Regions from separate parts of the Jeotgalicoccus sp. S0W5 genome, predicted to be linked through region 1. Evidence: riboswitches for the same ligand, from Rfam matches in the RefSeq annotation. Region 1 holds a riboswitch; the other holds the start of a gene.
What was found. Region 1 has a riboswitch for S-adenosylmethionine ahead of EYB29_RS10780 (methionine ABC transporter ATP-binding protein). Riboswitches for the same ligand answer to the same signal wherever they lie in the genome.
Positions count from the first base shown of each region.

Region 2: linked by a shared signal. The riboswitch ahead of EYB29_RS03465 (methionine ABC transporter ATP-binding protein) and the one ahead of EYB29_RS10780 (methionine ABC transporter ATP-binding protein) in region 1 are both predicted to bind S-adenosylmethionine.

Region 1 is NZ_SIRQ01000018.1:176,967-185,005, forward strand. It holds gene sufC (Fe-S cluster assembly ATPase SufC) at 1-161, opposite strand, end outside; gene EYB29_RS10755 (DUF4870 domain-containing protein) at 383-727, opposite strand; gene EYB29_RS10760 (DUF4352 domain-containing protein) at 827-1,405, opposite strand; gene cyoE (heme o synthase) at 1,763-2,668, shown strand; gene EYB29_RS10770 (MetQ/NlpA family ABC transporter substrate-binding protein) at 2,745-3,590, opposite strand; gene EYB29_RS10775 (methionine ABC transporter permease) at 3,629-4,321, opposite strand; gene EYB29_RS10780 (methionine ABC transporter ATP-binding protein) at 4,318-5,340, opposite strand; SAM riboswitch class I at 5,422-5,520, opposite strand; gene EYB29_RS10785 (thioredoxin family protein) at 5,561-5,875, opposite strand; gene EYB29_RS10790 (toprim domain-containing protein) at 5,826-6,233, opposite strand; gene gcvH (glycine cleavage system protein GcvH) at 6,327-6,707, opposite strand; gene EYB29_RS10800 (Spx/MgsR family RNA polymerase-binding regulatory protein) at 6,774-7,130, opposite strand; gene aroD (type I 3-dehydroquinate dehydratase) at 7,331-8,039, opposite strand, start outside.
Region 2 is NZ_SIRQ01000003.1:229,765-237,803, forward strand. It holds gene EYB29_RS03445 (aldo/keto reductase) at 1-690, shown strand, start outside; gene chrA (chromate efflux transporter) at 735-1,907, opposite strand; gene EYB29_RS03455 (putative RNA methyltransferase) at 2,024-2,878, shown strand; gene EYB29_RS03460 (SprT-like domain-containing protein) at 3,207-3,695, shown strand; SAM riboswitch class I at 3,732-3,834, shown strand; gene EYB29_RS03465 (methionine ABC transporter ATP-binding protein) at 3,893-4,906, shown strand; gene EYB29_RS03470 (methionine ABC transporter permease) at 4,959-5,558, shown strand; gene EYB29_RS03475 (MetQ/NlpA family ABC transporter substrate-binding protein) at 5,558-6,364, shown strand; gene EYB29_RS03480 (aminotransferase class I/II-fold pyridoxal phosphate-dependent enzyme) at 6,364-7,512, shown strand; gene mreC (rod shape-determining protein MreC) at 7,584-8,039, shown strand, end outside.

The DNA.
Region 1 (8,039 bases):
GGGTGACCCATAATTGCTTGAGCAAGTGTAGATTTACCTGTACCGTTAGGTCCCATTACAGCATGAATTTCACCTTGTTTAATAGTAAGGTTTACGCCCTTTAATATTTCTTTACCGTCGATTTCAACGTGTAGATTTTTTATTTCTAAAACAGATACCATGTCTAATCCTCCAATTGAAATTTAGTTTGTCTGATACTAGTATAGTTTATAATAATTCTAATCTATAGTCAAAGTACCAGTCTACTGTTACCATCTATATATTATATATCAGAATCCACGCGGTTTAAAGGTTTTGGCTCTAATTATGACCACTTTAATCAGATTTAAAGAAAACCTCACTAAATGACTTTAATATCATTTAGTGAGGTTTAATCAAATACTTATTTAAAGATATCGATTGTGAATGGTGGCTTGTATGACTCACCATTAATTGCTTTTACAATGCCGATAATCGCAAATACGTAGAATGCAATCGTGACTATTGGTCCGAGTACAAAACCGATTAAAATTGCAGTTGTTAACCAAGCGACAAACATGTAGATTGTGTAAGATAGACCAAAGTTCGCTACATCTCTAAGTGCGACAGCAGTTGTTGGTTCATCATCTTTTTTCAGTGCCCAAATTAGAAGTGGTCCAACAACAGCAGTGAATAGTGAAATAACATAAGACACCAAGACGAGCGTGCTGTCAAAACCAGTTTTTGGAGTATTATAGTCTTCATTCATTTTAATTGCCCCTTTTATTATAAGATAGGTGCTAATGTAATTTTACCATCTATAGGGTGTGTATACAATCGATAGGGTTAATGATTACTAAAAATTTCCTTATTTAATTGGTAAGTTATAAGTCGTTTCTGTTGGCATGCCATTCTCAAATTTTAAATAGTATCCTCCTGAACCCAATTCTGAATCCTTCGAGTAAACTAAATCAAATGTTGCTTCTTCGTCAACTGCTAATTCTTGGTTTAAATCTTCTTCAGAGAAATCAAAAATAAATTGGTCTCCACCACCTTCTCTGTCGGATTCAATAATATCAGGAAATACATATTCACCAATAACAATAGGCTCCTCAGAGATATTTTGAACTGTTAAATTGACCACCCCTAAGAAGACTGATTCTGGTGCGTTGATAATGACATCTCCAACAGGTTGACCATCGTATTCTTTGACCAGGTCTAGTGAATTGACGGTAACCTCATACTTAGCATCAAACTCATAACTCTCTACTTGTGTAGTGTCACCTATTTCATAAATTTCATCTGATTTACCTTCTTCAGAATTAGAACTTTCATCCTCTGTTTCTTCACTCACTTCACTTGTGTCAGTGGCTTCAGTGTCTTCTTCATTCCCACATGCTGTCAGTGCAAATAGTGTAAATACAAAAAATAATGATAACTTTTTCATCTTAGATGCTCCTTTAAGTTATGTTAATTAATACCTTAAAACAATTGTTATCTATGTTACCTTAAAATATTACTATTTACATTATTAATTTAAATATTTACAAAAAAACCAAGCAGCTTTTGCTGCCTGGCAAAGGGGTTTACTTTATAAAATCAATTGCACCAACTAAAATTGATTAGTTGAGACAATGATTTCACTCAATTGAATTATTACGAAATCCGTTCTATTTATATAACAGTTATTTACCCACCCCCTTTTCCTTGAAACATCTTTGTCACAAAAAAATGGAATAATTTTTCTGATGCTTTCTTATGACTGTTATAATATAGCTTAATCATTAAATTGCGAGGGACTACATTGGAAACAGAACAAGTTCATAAGCGTAAGTCTATTAACTTACAAACATTATTTATAAATATTAAATACCTACTTAAAGGGAAAGTACTTATCGCAAATGTCCTACCTGTATTCACAGCGTTTTGGCTTGCTTTACACTTTACCCACCAGTCATTTTACGATCATCTTGGCACTTTTTTCATGACCATGGTTTCCAGCACCTTAGTCATATCTGGTGCTCTCATGTTTAACAACTGGTTCGAGCATGACCTAGATACACAAATGGACCGTACAAAAAAGCGCCCTACCGTTACAGGTGACTTTTCTTTAAGAAATGTCTTAATTGCTGCAATCATTACAACAATCATCGGATTGATCATAATTTTTTTGGTGAATATTGAAGCAGGAATCTACTCATTTCTTGGCTGGTTTTTCTACGTCGTTCTCTACACCTTTTGGTCAAAACGACGCTATACCATCAATACGATAATCGGTAGTATTTCAGGCGCTTTTACACCATTAATTGGCTGGGCCGTTATTACACCAGCGAATCATTTAGTACCCCTAATGTTGTTTTACATTTTACTTATTTGGCAGGTACCTCATACAATTTCAATCGCTATTAAAAGACTCGATGATTACACTAGAGCATGCATACCAATGCTCCCAGTTGTCATTGGCACCAAGGCATCAATTCGCCAGAACTTATATTATGTGCTCGCTTTGTTGCCCGTACCAATTATGCTCTTTGAATCACTCGGTATCATCTTTTCAATTGTGTCAGCTTTATTGACCTTAGGATGGGTTGTGCTATCTGTTCGAGGTTATACTACACACAATAAACACCGATGGGCAGAAATGAATTTAAGATACTCCCTTATCTACTTGATTGTTTCATTTATGTTGATGATCGTGTTAACGATATGATGAAAAATGTATATACTATTAACATAGTTCATTAAAAACCTCACTCGACTTGAAAGTCGAGTGAGGTTTTTCTTACTTATTCTGATGGAATAATATTACCACTGTACTCTTCATCAATATATTGCTTGATTTCATCTGATTGTAGGACTTCGATTAATCTTTGTAGTTCTGGACGTTCTTCATCTCCAGATCTAACAGCAACTAGGTTGGCATAAGGTGATTCTCCGTCTTCAACTGCGATTGAATCTTCAACTGGATTCAATCCAGCATCAATTGCGAAGTTTGCATTAATAATAACAGCAGGTGCTTCATTATTTTCATACATATTAACTAAAAGCTCAGGTGCTGTATTGTTATCAAAGTTAAAGTCGTGAGGATTTTCAGTAATATCATCAAATGTTGCGTCTTGAATTTCAACGCCTTCTTCGATTTCTACTAAGCCAGCGTTAACGAAGAATGAAAGGAAACGTCCTTCTTCTGCAGGATTATTAGATACTAAGATAGTAGAGCCGTCTGGGATGTCTTCAAGTGAATCATAGTCATTTGAGAATACTGCCATAGGTTCGATATGGACATTACCGATGCTAGTTAGGTCATAGCCATGTGATTCAATTTCACCGTCTAAGTATGGTGTATGTTGAAAGAAGTTTGCATCGACTTCTTCATCTGCTAACAAACGGTTTGGTGTTGTATAATCATTGACGATTTCTACATTCACTGTGATATCCTCTTCTTCAAGAATTTCTGCTGCTTTTTCTAAAATTTCAGCGTGTGGTGCTGGCGATGCTGCAACAGTAATTTCAGCACCTTCTCCATCACTTGATTCACCTTCTGAAGCAGAATCAGATTCAGAATCATTTCCACAAGCCGCTAAAACTAAAATAACTGAAAACAATGTAACTAAACTCAAAAATTTCTTCATGCAAAATCCTCTTTTCTATATAGTTTTATATTATATAATCAGCGTTTATCCACTCTTTTAGAGAAAAAGTCTCCTAAAATTTGAATGACGAAAACGATGATTAGAATTACCACAGTTGCAACAAGTGTGACGTCCGGTTGGTTTCTTGTAAAGCCAACCATATAAGCTAAGTTACCTAACCCACCAGCACCGATAACCCCTGCAATCGCAGTTGAACCAACAAGCATAATGGATGTTACCGTTATACCTGAAATTAGAGCCGGTAATGATTCTGGTATCAACACCTTCCAAATAATTGTCCAAGTGTTCGCACCCATTGATTCAGCCGCTTCTATTACACCCTTATCAATTTCTTTAAGTCCAATTTCAACTAGACGTGCATAGAAAGGTGCGGCACCGATAATCAGTGCGGGTAAGGCACCATTGGAGCCCATTACTGTACCCATGATTGCTTTTGTAAATGGCATAAGTAAAATAATTAAAATGATAAATGGAATCGCTCTAAAGAGATTGACGATGAAGGATGTCGTTCCATAAAGCGGTTTTGAGGGAACATTTTCACTCTTATTAGATAAGAACAAGATAATACCGAAAATGAGTCCAATTATAAAGGCTGCAATTGTTGCAATCACAGTCATGTATATCGTTTCATAAGTCGCTTCTATTACCGCATCCCATTTCACATTTTCAAAGCTAAACATATTTTTAAATTCTTCTATTACACTGTTCATCCTGCTTCAACCTCCAATGTGACATCGTGCTTTTTAAACTCATTTGAGATTGATTCCAGGGTTTCATTATCGATATCTAATGCAATATATAAATGTCCAAATGATTCTTGATTCGTCTGTTTAATATTACCTGATAGAATATTTACATCTAGATCGTAATTTCTTATGACCTCAGATACAATTGGAGATTTTGCTCTTGTACCTACAAAGTTTAATTTTACAATTGTTGAAGTAGGGAATGATGCTTTAAGTTCTTCAATTGCAAGTTGGTGGTCATCATCTGAAATATCATCCTTAACAAAGCGTTTTGTTACACTCGATTGTGGATTTTGGAACAATTCAATTACTGAACCGACTTCAACAACCTTACCATTCTCCATCACTGCTGCGCGGTCACATATCTTTCTGATTACGTGCATTTCATGAGTGATTAAGACAATGGTTAGATTCATCTCTTTTGTAATATCAACAAGTAAATCTAATACTTCATCAGTCGTTTCTGGATCTAAAGCACTTGTTGCTTCATCACATAGTAACACTTCAGGCTTGTTCGATAAGGCTCTAGCAATACCGACACGTTGTTTTTGTCCGCCTGATAGCTCACTTGGGTAATTATGTGCTCTACCTTCTAGTCCAACAAGTTTAATTAATTCATCAACGCGTGCCTGGCGTTCTTTTTTTGGTACACCTGCAATTTCCATTGGAAAACTAATATTTTCTGCGACTGTTCTTGACCACAGTAAGTTGAAATGTTGGAAAATCATAGACACTTTCTGGCGTTTATTTCGAAGATCACCTTTGGACATTTTACTGATGTCATCTCCACTGACAATCACGTCACCTTCAGTTACATCTTCTAGTCCATTTAACAATCTGATTAAGGTGGATTTCCCTGCACCTGAGTAGCCGATTATCCCAAATATTTCACCGTGATTAATCGATAAGTCAACTTGGTCAACTGCTGTTATATTTTGTTTCTTAGTTTTAAATATCTTAGAAACACTTTTTATATTAATCATGATACATTACCCTTTCTCATCGATCGAAAATTAAAAGACCTACTCATAATATTATGAGTAGGCCTTTTAATTTCATTATGCCTCTCATCTTTAGGATTTGTTCCTGTGATTTAGCACCTTGTCATTAAGACGGTTGCCGTGGCTTCTTAGGGCACTTCCCTCCACCACTCTTGATAAGAGTTCTATTCGATTGAGATTTATAATATCAGACTATTCTCTACTAGTCAACCAGGAATTCATCTAATACTTCATTTAAATATGGTACTGAGTGAAAAGCATAGAGTGCATTCACAAGTTGACCATTTTTAAATAACAGCAAGGCTGGTGCTGAACGTATGTGATACTTATCTATTAAGTCTTTATGGTAGTTCAAGTTAATTCTCTCGTATGAGATATCCTTCATCTCAGTGACGACTTTCAACATGGATTCTGAAATTTCACATGTCTTACACATCGTGGCATAACCAAAGATAATATAACTGTCCTTATCCTGTGTATTCTTTAATAAATCTGCTGTTGAAATTATTTCCTTCACGATAAAACTTACCTTTCATTATTAACGCATTATCTACGTAAAAACCGTGTCTTAAGAGGAGGTTAGCTAGATAGTCATGCGGGCAACGACCGACTTCTCCAAATTTTGGATCAATATAAATATGCGTGCTTTCACTTAAATGTTTTTTAAACCATTGACGAATTTTTCTTCCTTCTTTATCCGCATCGGATAATATAAAAATTTGCGAATCACCTAGCTGTTCGATAATTTCATCTAATTTGGAAATACCCATTGTTCCGAAAGTGCAAATAATTTGAGCCGGTTCTACTAACACTTCTTCTAAGCGACGTTTATCAGTCTTGCCTTCAACAATGAGTACCTTATCAGAAAGATTCATTCGTATCACCCTTAGTTTAATTTTATACAAATTCACCAGAAGTAATAAATATTTGTTTTTAAAAAACTCCGGACAAATGTCCAGAGTTTAAAATTAACCCTCGATAACTGCTTGATAACTAGCAGCATCAAGAAGATTATCAAGTTCGCTTTCATCTGAAAGTTCAACTTTCAGCATCCAAGCGCCTTCATATGGATTTTCATTTACAAGTTCAGGACTATCTTCAAGCTCTTCGTTAATCGCAACGATTGAACCTGAAACTGGAGCGATTAATTCTGAAACAGTCTTAACTGATTCAACGCTACCGAATGATTCACCTGTTGATACGTCGTCGCCTTCCTCTGGAAGCTCAACAAACACAATATCACCAAGTTCAGATTGTGCAAAATCAGTAATACCGATAGTTACAGTATTCCCTTCAACCTTTACCCATTCATGGTCCTCACTGTATTTTAGATCTTGTGGTAATGACACGCTAAAACCTCCCTTTTAACTTATCATATATATTGTTACATATTCATCATACTACAGGCAAGAAGATTAATTCAATAAAGCTTGCTCATAATTTTCTTCTTTAAAACCTAAAAGAACTTGGTTATCTAATACAACCATTGGTCGCTTGATTAACATACCGTCACTTGCAAGCAATTCAAACTTTTCGTCATCTGAAAGTTCAGGCAAGCGTTCTTTTAAATCAAGTTCTTTAAATTTGCCCCCTCTTTTATTAAAGAAATCATCTACGTTATATGAAGAACGGTCTACAATACCTTTTAGCGTATCGATTGACGGTACGTTTTCGACCATATCTATGGCAGTGAATTCTAAGTTGTTATCCTCTAAAAATTTCTTCCCCTTACGGCAAGTTGTACATTTTGAATACTCATAAAAAGTTATCATTATATCCTCCTAAAATAGAAAGTCATCTTAGGTTAATTCTACCTTAGAAATAATATTTTATACACTTAAAACACAAAATAAACCCAAAACCTTTGGGGGAGGTTTTGGGCCAGGGTTTAGGATTTAAGAAGTGTATATTATCTTCTAACCTTACTCTAACATCTAAATATTATTAGAACGTAAACTCTGTGTAAAAATTATCATAAACTCGTTAACGCTTTCCTTAGTTCACTTATATGAATTTGTCCGGGCGCCGCATCTCGGCTGATGTAACCATAAGTAAATAATGGGGCATAGTCGCCTGTTAACACGCGTGTACGCTTACCTAGCTCACCCATAGATATTCCGATGACTTTATGCCCATATTGAGCTTTAGCTGTTTTTTGAACGTCTACAACTGTATCTACATCCTCACCGTTTGTAGGGTAGAGGGCAAACTTAAACACATCCCCTTCAACTTGATTCATCTGACTAAGTAAATCCATGAGTGCATCGTAATCAAGAGTTTCTTTAAAGTTATGATAGCTCAGTAGCGTTTTAATTTGATGTGTCTTTGCAGTCTCAATAATTTCCTGCAGTATTTTTTTACCCACTGACATTTCAATATCTATATAATCAATATCCATAGACTTACAAACCTCTAGTAAAAGCGCTTGATATTCAACCGTAGTTTTTGAGCCCTTGCCTCCTTCTCCAGAAGTTCGGTACGTGTAGATGATTTCTTTATCGAAAGCTTTAAACTTATCTATGATTCGTCTTACAATTGATGCGTGATCCTGTCGATTTAAAGCATCAAACACATCCCCTCGTATTTCCACTATATCAAAATCACTTAAGTGACTTTCTGCAGCTTCAATCTCTTCATTTATTGCATCAGAGTTATAACCTGAAAAAGTGACGACAATCTTA
Region 2 (8,039 bases), on a different contig from region 1:
GTTGGTACTGCAATTAAAAAATCAGGTATTGATCGTAAAGATTTATTTATTACTAGTAAATTATGGGTGGAAGATCAAGGTTATGAATCAACTTTAAAGGCATTTGAGAAATCCCTAGAGCGTTTAGGGACCGATTATTTAGATTTATATTTAATTCATCAGCCATTCGGGGATTATTATGGTTCATACCGTGCTATGGAAGCATTGTATAAGCAAGGAAAAATTAAAGCGATTGGGGTTTCAAACTTTGATTCCGCACGATTAGTTGATTTGATTATGAATAATGAGATTGTACCTCAGATTAATCAAATAGAACTACATCCATTTTTACAACAAAAAGAAGCAATCAAGGTGATGAAAGAATATGGCGTTCAAGTAGAGTCATGGGGCCCTTTAGCAGAAGCTAAACATGGTATTTTAGAAGAAAAAGAATTACAAGATATCGCACAGAAGCATAAAAAAACCGTTGCACAGGTCATCCTTAGATGGCACCTCGATAATGGTATCGTTATTATTCCTAAGTCTGTAAATAAAGATAGAATGATTGAAAATCTAGATATCCACGATTTTAATCTAGACAGTGCTGATATGAGAATCATTGAAGCTTTTGATGGAAGTCAAAATAAAATTGTGGATCATACTGATATCAATATTGTGATTGGTATGAATAAATCAAAGACACCAGAGTGAATGTAAAATCCCTGAATGCCAATATTGGTATTCAGGGACTTACCTTATAAGAAAGAAATTAATATACCACCAATTGCACCACTAACCACAATGAGCCAAGGTGGAGATTTTAAGTAATTCAACATGACAAATAGTATTGCAGCTAAGGCGAAATCTGCTGGTTGATTAATGGCAGAAGTTGAGATTGGTGTGTAAAGTGCAGCAATTAAAATACCAACCACTGCTGCATTAACCCCCATTACAGCCCCTTTAGTTTTAGCATGATTTCTTATCATATCCCAGAAGGGCAGGCTGCCTAAAATAAGTAAAAATGCTGGTAGGAATATTGCGAATGTTGCAAATAAGCCACCGAGCCAGCCATTCATAACAGTGCCGAGGTATGAAGCGAAGGTGAAAAGCGGTCCTGGAACTGCTTGAGTTGCCGCATAGCCTGCTAAAAATGCCTCTTGTGAAATCCAGCCCATTGGTACAAGTTCTTGCTCTAGAAGTGGTAAAACAACGTGACCACCTCCAAAAACCAAGGAGCCAGCACGATAAAAGCTGTCAAAAACAGATACCCAATAATTTCCCGTAAATTCTCTTAACATGGGTAGTAAGAATAACAATATAAAAAATAAACTTAAACAGATGATAGAAAAAGTTTTGTTAACTGGGAACAAAGTTCTTTTCGTATCAGCTTCATGGTCCTTAAATATTAAAAATCCAAGCAGTGCAGCAATTAGAATGACGCCAACTTGTGTAATAACTGATGGAAAGATAAGTATAATAACAACGGCTAAGAGCGCAATCAGTTTTCGACTTAAATCAGGCGTTAAATTTTTAGCCATGCCAAGTATTGCATGTAAGACGATGACTACTGCAACAATTTTTAAGCCTTGAATCCAAGCTGCATCAGCAATATTGAAGGTTGTTAAAAGACTAGCAAAAATAATTAGTGCAATGACTGAAGGTAAGGTGAATCCTAAAAATGAGATGATACCACCTAAAACGCCACCTCGCATGACACCGACTCCGATACCTACCTGACTGGACGCGGGACCAGGTAAAAATTGAGAAAGTGCGACAAGATCAGCATAACTCTTTTCATCCATCCACTTTTTACGCTCGACATACTCGGTATGAAAGTAACCGAGGTGTGCAGAGGGTCCACCAAAAGAAGTTAAGCCTAATCTTGTGGACACTAAATATATTTCAAGTAATAGCATGAATCGCTTCATTTAATCCTCCTTAAAAACTTGTTTTTGTGTAGAATACCATTTAAAGTTATTGAGTACTATAGAAATTTATATTCTTTTACAATTCATAATGTAATTGAAATAAAGTAGGTGAATTAATGAAAAAGAGAGAAATTGCAGCGCTTGGTTTTCAGAAATTAGAATCGAATCTACAGTGTCCGATTTGTAGTGCTGATTTAAATGTCGTCGATTCAAATCGTTTAGTGTGTGTAAAACGTCATAGTTATGACTTAGCAAAACAAGGCTACGTCAATATGCTGCAAAAACAAGTATCTTCGATGTATGATCAAGACTTATTTGATGCGAGGTATAATATTATATCAGTTCATAATCTTTACAAAATAATTCATCAAAAAGTTGCTGATATAATTAATGCACTTCCAAATGAAAACCGCCTTATTTTTGATGCAGGTTCTGGTGAAGGTTCACATTTACGTTCAATTATAAAACTAGTTGATAAAGATAACACTCATGGTATTGGATTAGATATCTCAAAAGATGGTGTTTTACTCGCGAGTAAAAACTATAGTCATGAAAACTGGGTGGTCGGAGATTTAAGTCGTACACCGTTTAAAGAGAGTAGTATAGATGTAATCTTAAGCTACTTATCTCCTGCGAATTATGAAGAATTTCAACGTATTTTAAAGCCGAACGGCATACTGATCAAAGTTATTCCGGGTAGCAAGTACTTAAAAGAAATTAGAGAAACTTTAGCTGGTGATAGTCAAGAATATGAGAATACGGATACCTTGGAATTAATGAGAAATAAAGTAGATGTTATTTCCGAAGAGAGAATAACATATGAAGTTGAACTGGCTAGCGTCGCTTTAAAAGATTTAATAAAGATGACCCCGCTCGGTTGGCACGTAAGTCAGCAAGAGATTAAAGATTTTACTGAAACAAGCAGTAAAATAATTACTGTAGATTTACACATTATTCAAGCGAAATATTGAAATAACTGTCATTGTAATCTTATCAAACTGCGTTATAATACTGTTTATGGGCTATTATTTGAAATATTTGAGCTTATATTACAAAGATATTACAAACATAATTATTTCACATTAAGGCTTGAAATAACCCAAAGATTAAAATATAATGAAAATATATTAAGAAATACATAACAGAACGACCTATTAATTTATAGCTATACTTCATATTATTAGCTCAATCGTTCTTTGATAGTGCCTTTGGCCTAGATATCATATTATATTATTTATCTGTTAGGGAGACTTCGAGTCTCTCTTTTTTTATGACTATTTATAAGTAGTGGTGAGTAAGGTGGACGAAAAAGAATTATTAGAATATGCAGTAGCATTCTCTAAGAAGCATTTTAATGTGGATTTTAATATTTCACTAAGAATCTCAAATAGAATGACTGCAAAGCTTGGCGCTTTTGTAATTAAGACGAGACACAACAGGGTTATTAACGAAGAGATTGTCATGTCGAAAACCTTTATTGACAATAATCCGAGGCACGTAATTCTTGATGTCCTACACCATGAATGTGTGCATTTTTGTCTATATCGACTAAACAAACCTTACCGAGATCAAGATGATTATTTTAAGAATACACTCAAGAAGCTCAACATTTCATTAACAAGAACCTATAGATACAAAGGCATTTTACATCATTATCAATGTATGCACTGTAATTATAAATTTACTAAACGTATGAAGGGCTATGAGAAGCGGTATGTCTGTGCAGGTTGTCATTCGAGATTTGCTTATCTCGGTCAAAGTAATGAGTCGCCTTATATTGACTTTTAGAATTAAATCATATAGTATTACTCTAAATTGAATATGAAATTATCAAGAGAGATGGAGGGTCGGGCCCTATGAAGTCTCAGCAGCGGGCTTATTTAAGTACTGTGCTAAATCCTGCAGGCATCGGCTTGGAAGATAATCAAACATCGCCATTTGTCTACATGATGAATGGTTTTTTTATTTTAAAGAGGAGGTAGATCATGAGCATAAAATTGGAGAGCGTTTCAAAAACCTATCAATTAAAAGGTCGTAAGGTTGAAGCATTAAAAGAAACATCATTAGAAATTAAATCAGGTGAGATTTTTGGTTTAATCGGATATTCAGGTGCAGGTAAATCTACTCTTGTTAGACTAATCAACTTATTAGAACAACCAACAACGGGTTCTGTAACAGTTGCTGGTGAAGATTTAACAAAGCTCACTAAGCATGAACTCAGACAGAAACGACAGAAAATTGGCATGATATTTCAGCAGTTTAACCTCATTGAATCTAAGACCGTTTATGAAAATATTGAGTTTGTCTTAAAAGCTTCAAAATTTGATAAAAAGAACAGAACAGCCCGTATCAAAGAACTATTGGAACTGGTTGGTCTTGGAGACAAGGCTGAAATTAAATCATCAAATTTAAGTGGAGGGCAAAAGCAAAGAGTCGGTATTGCTCGTGCACTTGCAAATGATCCTGACATTTTGCTTTGTGATGAAGCAACAAGTGCCTTAGATCCAGACACGACTAAGAGTATTCTTAAATTATTGAATCGAATCAATAAGGATTTAGGTATTACGATTATCGTTATTACTCATGAAATGGAAGTCATCAAAGAGATTGCAGACCGGGTCGGTGTAATGTCTAAAGGCGAAATTTTAGAAATGGGTCATACTTACGATGTCTTTAGTCATCCTAAGCATGAAATTACTAAAGACTTTGTTCAAGAAATTTATAATTTTGAAGTCCCTAATCAGTTTAAGGCAACGCGTGAGAATCAAGTGATTACAATACAGTTTCTCAGTGAAAATGCAGAGGAAAATTATCTCAACAAACTCTACCGTAATTTTGATTTAAACATAAGCATCTTAAATGGACGTATTGAATACATTAAGGATCAACCACTTGGTTTTTTAATGTTCCAAGTGACTGGTAAAGAAGAAGAAATTAATAGACTGAAAAGTCATATTGACCAGACGAACGGCATAGAAAGGGTGGGTTACATTGGATAGTTTCAGTCAGTTATGGCCAATTTTATATAAAGCATTACTTGAGACCGTACAAATGGTTTCTATTTCAATATTTTTTGCAGTGTTATTAGGCTTACCACTTGGTATCCTTTTATATATTACACAGCATCCACTCCTTTTTAGAATTAAATCTTTAAACAGTGTTCTTGGATGGGTGATGAATATTATACGGTCATTCCCTTTCATTATCTTAATCGTTGCGATAATGCCTTTTGCAACTTGGTTAGTCAATGATTCACATGGGCCAGTATTTGCAAGTGTGGCCTTATCAATAGCTGCAGTACCACTATTTGCCCGACTCGTTGAATCTAGTTTCAACGGTGTTAAGGACGGAGTGATTGAAGCGTGTATTGCTGGTGGCGCTTCAATTTTCTTAATCGTTACGGATGTTTTGTTACCAGAAGCGAAAAAGAGTATTACCCAAGCGATTACGCTAACAATTATTTCAATTATTGCTTTCTCAGCGACTGCAGGCGTTGTCGGTGGTGGTGGTGTAGGTGACCTAGCCATACGCTACGGTTATTACCGTTATGACACATTAACGATGATTGTGACAGTGGTTGTCTTAATCATTATCGTACAAATTGTTCAGTGGGTCGGCGACCGACTTGCAAACAGAGCGGAGGATAAGTAATGAGAGGTATTATAACATTTTTAATTGGTACACTTTTTGTCATCGTTCTAACAACAGTTTTACTCCATGAGGATGAAGGTGAAGTGATTACTATTGGTGCATCTAGTGGACCATTTGCTGATATGGCAACCTATGCTTTAAAACCAGTACTGGAAGATTCAGGTTATTCAGTTGAAGTTATTGAGTACAGTGACTATATTCAACCCAATAATGCTCTAGCCAATGGTGATATTGACGCGAACCTCTTCCAAAATGTTCTCTTTATGGATAGTTATAATGAAGAAAATAATACTGAATTAAAGAATATCATTCAAGTACCTACGGCGCCCATGGGGCTATACAGTGGAACATTCGACAGTATAGAAAGTATTACTTCGGGAAGTGAAGTGGCTCTGCCTTTAGACCCTGTTAATGCTTCACGAGGTTTCTTAACTTTACAAGATGCTGGCCTCATAACTATTAGTGAAGATGCTGATATGTTTGCTATTGAAGAAGCAGACATTATTGATAACAAGAAAAACTTAGAATTTATCTTCCAAGATGCTGGTCAACTTCCTAGAAGTGTCGATCAGATTGGTCTGTCTCTAGTGCCTGGGAACTTTGCACTTGCGAGTGATATGAAGCTAGAAGATGCTTTGTCATTAGAGAATATGAACGAATATTTTAGAAATCAAATAGTGATTAATGGTGAAGACGCTGGTAGCAAAATGGAGGAAGACCTTATCAATGCTGTAGAATCAGACGAATTTAATGAAGTCATTGATGCGGATTTCCAAGGTTTCGATAAACCAAAAGAGGATGAATAATGGCGAGTGATTTATTGAATAGTTTAAGTCCGAGCTACTTTTCTAGCATGATGAACAAAAAATTAGAAACAGGGGAAAAACCACTCTTAAATCTAGCAGTGGGTATCCCTGATGGTCTAACACCAAAAGTTATTACTGATGCTGTTAAGGTTGCGATTGATAAGGAAGAAAACCAAAAATATGGTGCTTTTCGTGGTAAAGAAGAATTGAAAACCAGTATTAAAAACTTTTACAAGAGAACTTATGATGTCGATTTAAATGATGAGAATATCGCAATTTTATTTGGTACTAAAAACGGCTTGGTTAATTTCCCACTCGCACATTTAAATCCTGGTTCTGGAATTATGTTGCCAAACCCAGGATATGCCGATTACATTACAGCTGTTGAATTAGCTGGTGCAAAGGCCATTGATATGCCTTTACTTGAAGAAAATGATTATCTACCAGATTTCGATGCCCTAGAAAGAGAACTTAAAGAGACGGATTTAATTTATTTAAACTATCCTTCTAATCCAGTCGGTGCAGTTGCAACAAAAGAGTTTTTCGACGAAACAATTGATCGCTTCAGAGGTACGAATGTAAAGATTCTTCATGATTTCGCCTATGCAGCATTTGGTTTTAACGAACAACATCCGAGCATATTAACGAGTGATAAAAATCTTGAACAATCCATTGAAGTCTACTCACTGTCAAAAGGATTTAATATGTCAGGTTATCGTATAGGATTTGCTGTCGGCAATAAGGACATGATTGAAAGCATTAATAGATTCCAAGATCATACAAATGCTGGTGTCTTTGGTGTCACTCAGGATGCAGCAGTGGCAGCCTTAGATCATGCAGATGAACTGATACCAAAACAAAATGAAATCTTTAACAAGAGAAAGACATATATTAATGAAGCTTTAAGTGCATTAAATATTCCAATTCAGCATATCGACGGGGGTATCTTTGGTTGGATTAAAGTACCGGACGGATTTACAGGTGAAACATTCGTTGAGTATTTATTAAAGGATCAGTCGATTTTGACTACGCCGGGTATTCCATTCGGTAGCCGAGGGACGTATTATATTAGAATATCTTTAGCCGTAGAGGATTCGATATTACAAACTTTTGTCGACAGGCTAAAAGAGATTAAAAATCTCTGGTAAGTTTAGTGCTAGTCCCTTATTAAATGTGTTATTATTTATTTCAGATATATTTTATTGGGGGCGGACGGAGAGTGACTAAGTTTTTTAATAGAAACCGCTTGCTCATCGTATTATTTGGGATCATTGTTTTGATTGCCTTAATAGGGTTTTCATTAACAGACCGTAGTACGACGACAAAAGCTGAACAATTTACTGGCGATGCGGTCGCAACTACACAAGAAACCGTTAATGCACCATTTGGTTTTATCGGCAATATATTTTCAAATTTTTTTAATATGTTTGGTGCAGTTGAAGAGAATGAAGAATTAAAAAAACAACTAGATATGTTACCGCAACTACAGGCGGATAATGAGCGGTTAACTGAAGAGAACCAAAAGCTTCAAGAAGCCCTAGACGTTAGTTCTAATATGGATTATGAAACAATTAATGCAAATGTCATTTCAAGGTCCCCTGACCAGTGGTTAAACTCTTTTACTATTGATAAGGGTGAGAAAGATGGTCTAAAAGAAGGTATGGCTGTATCGACT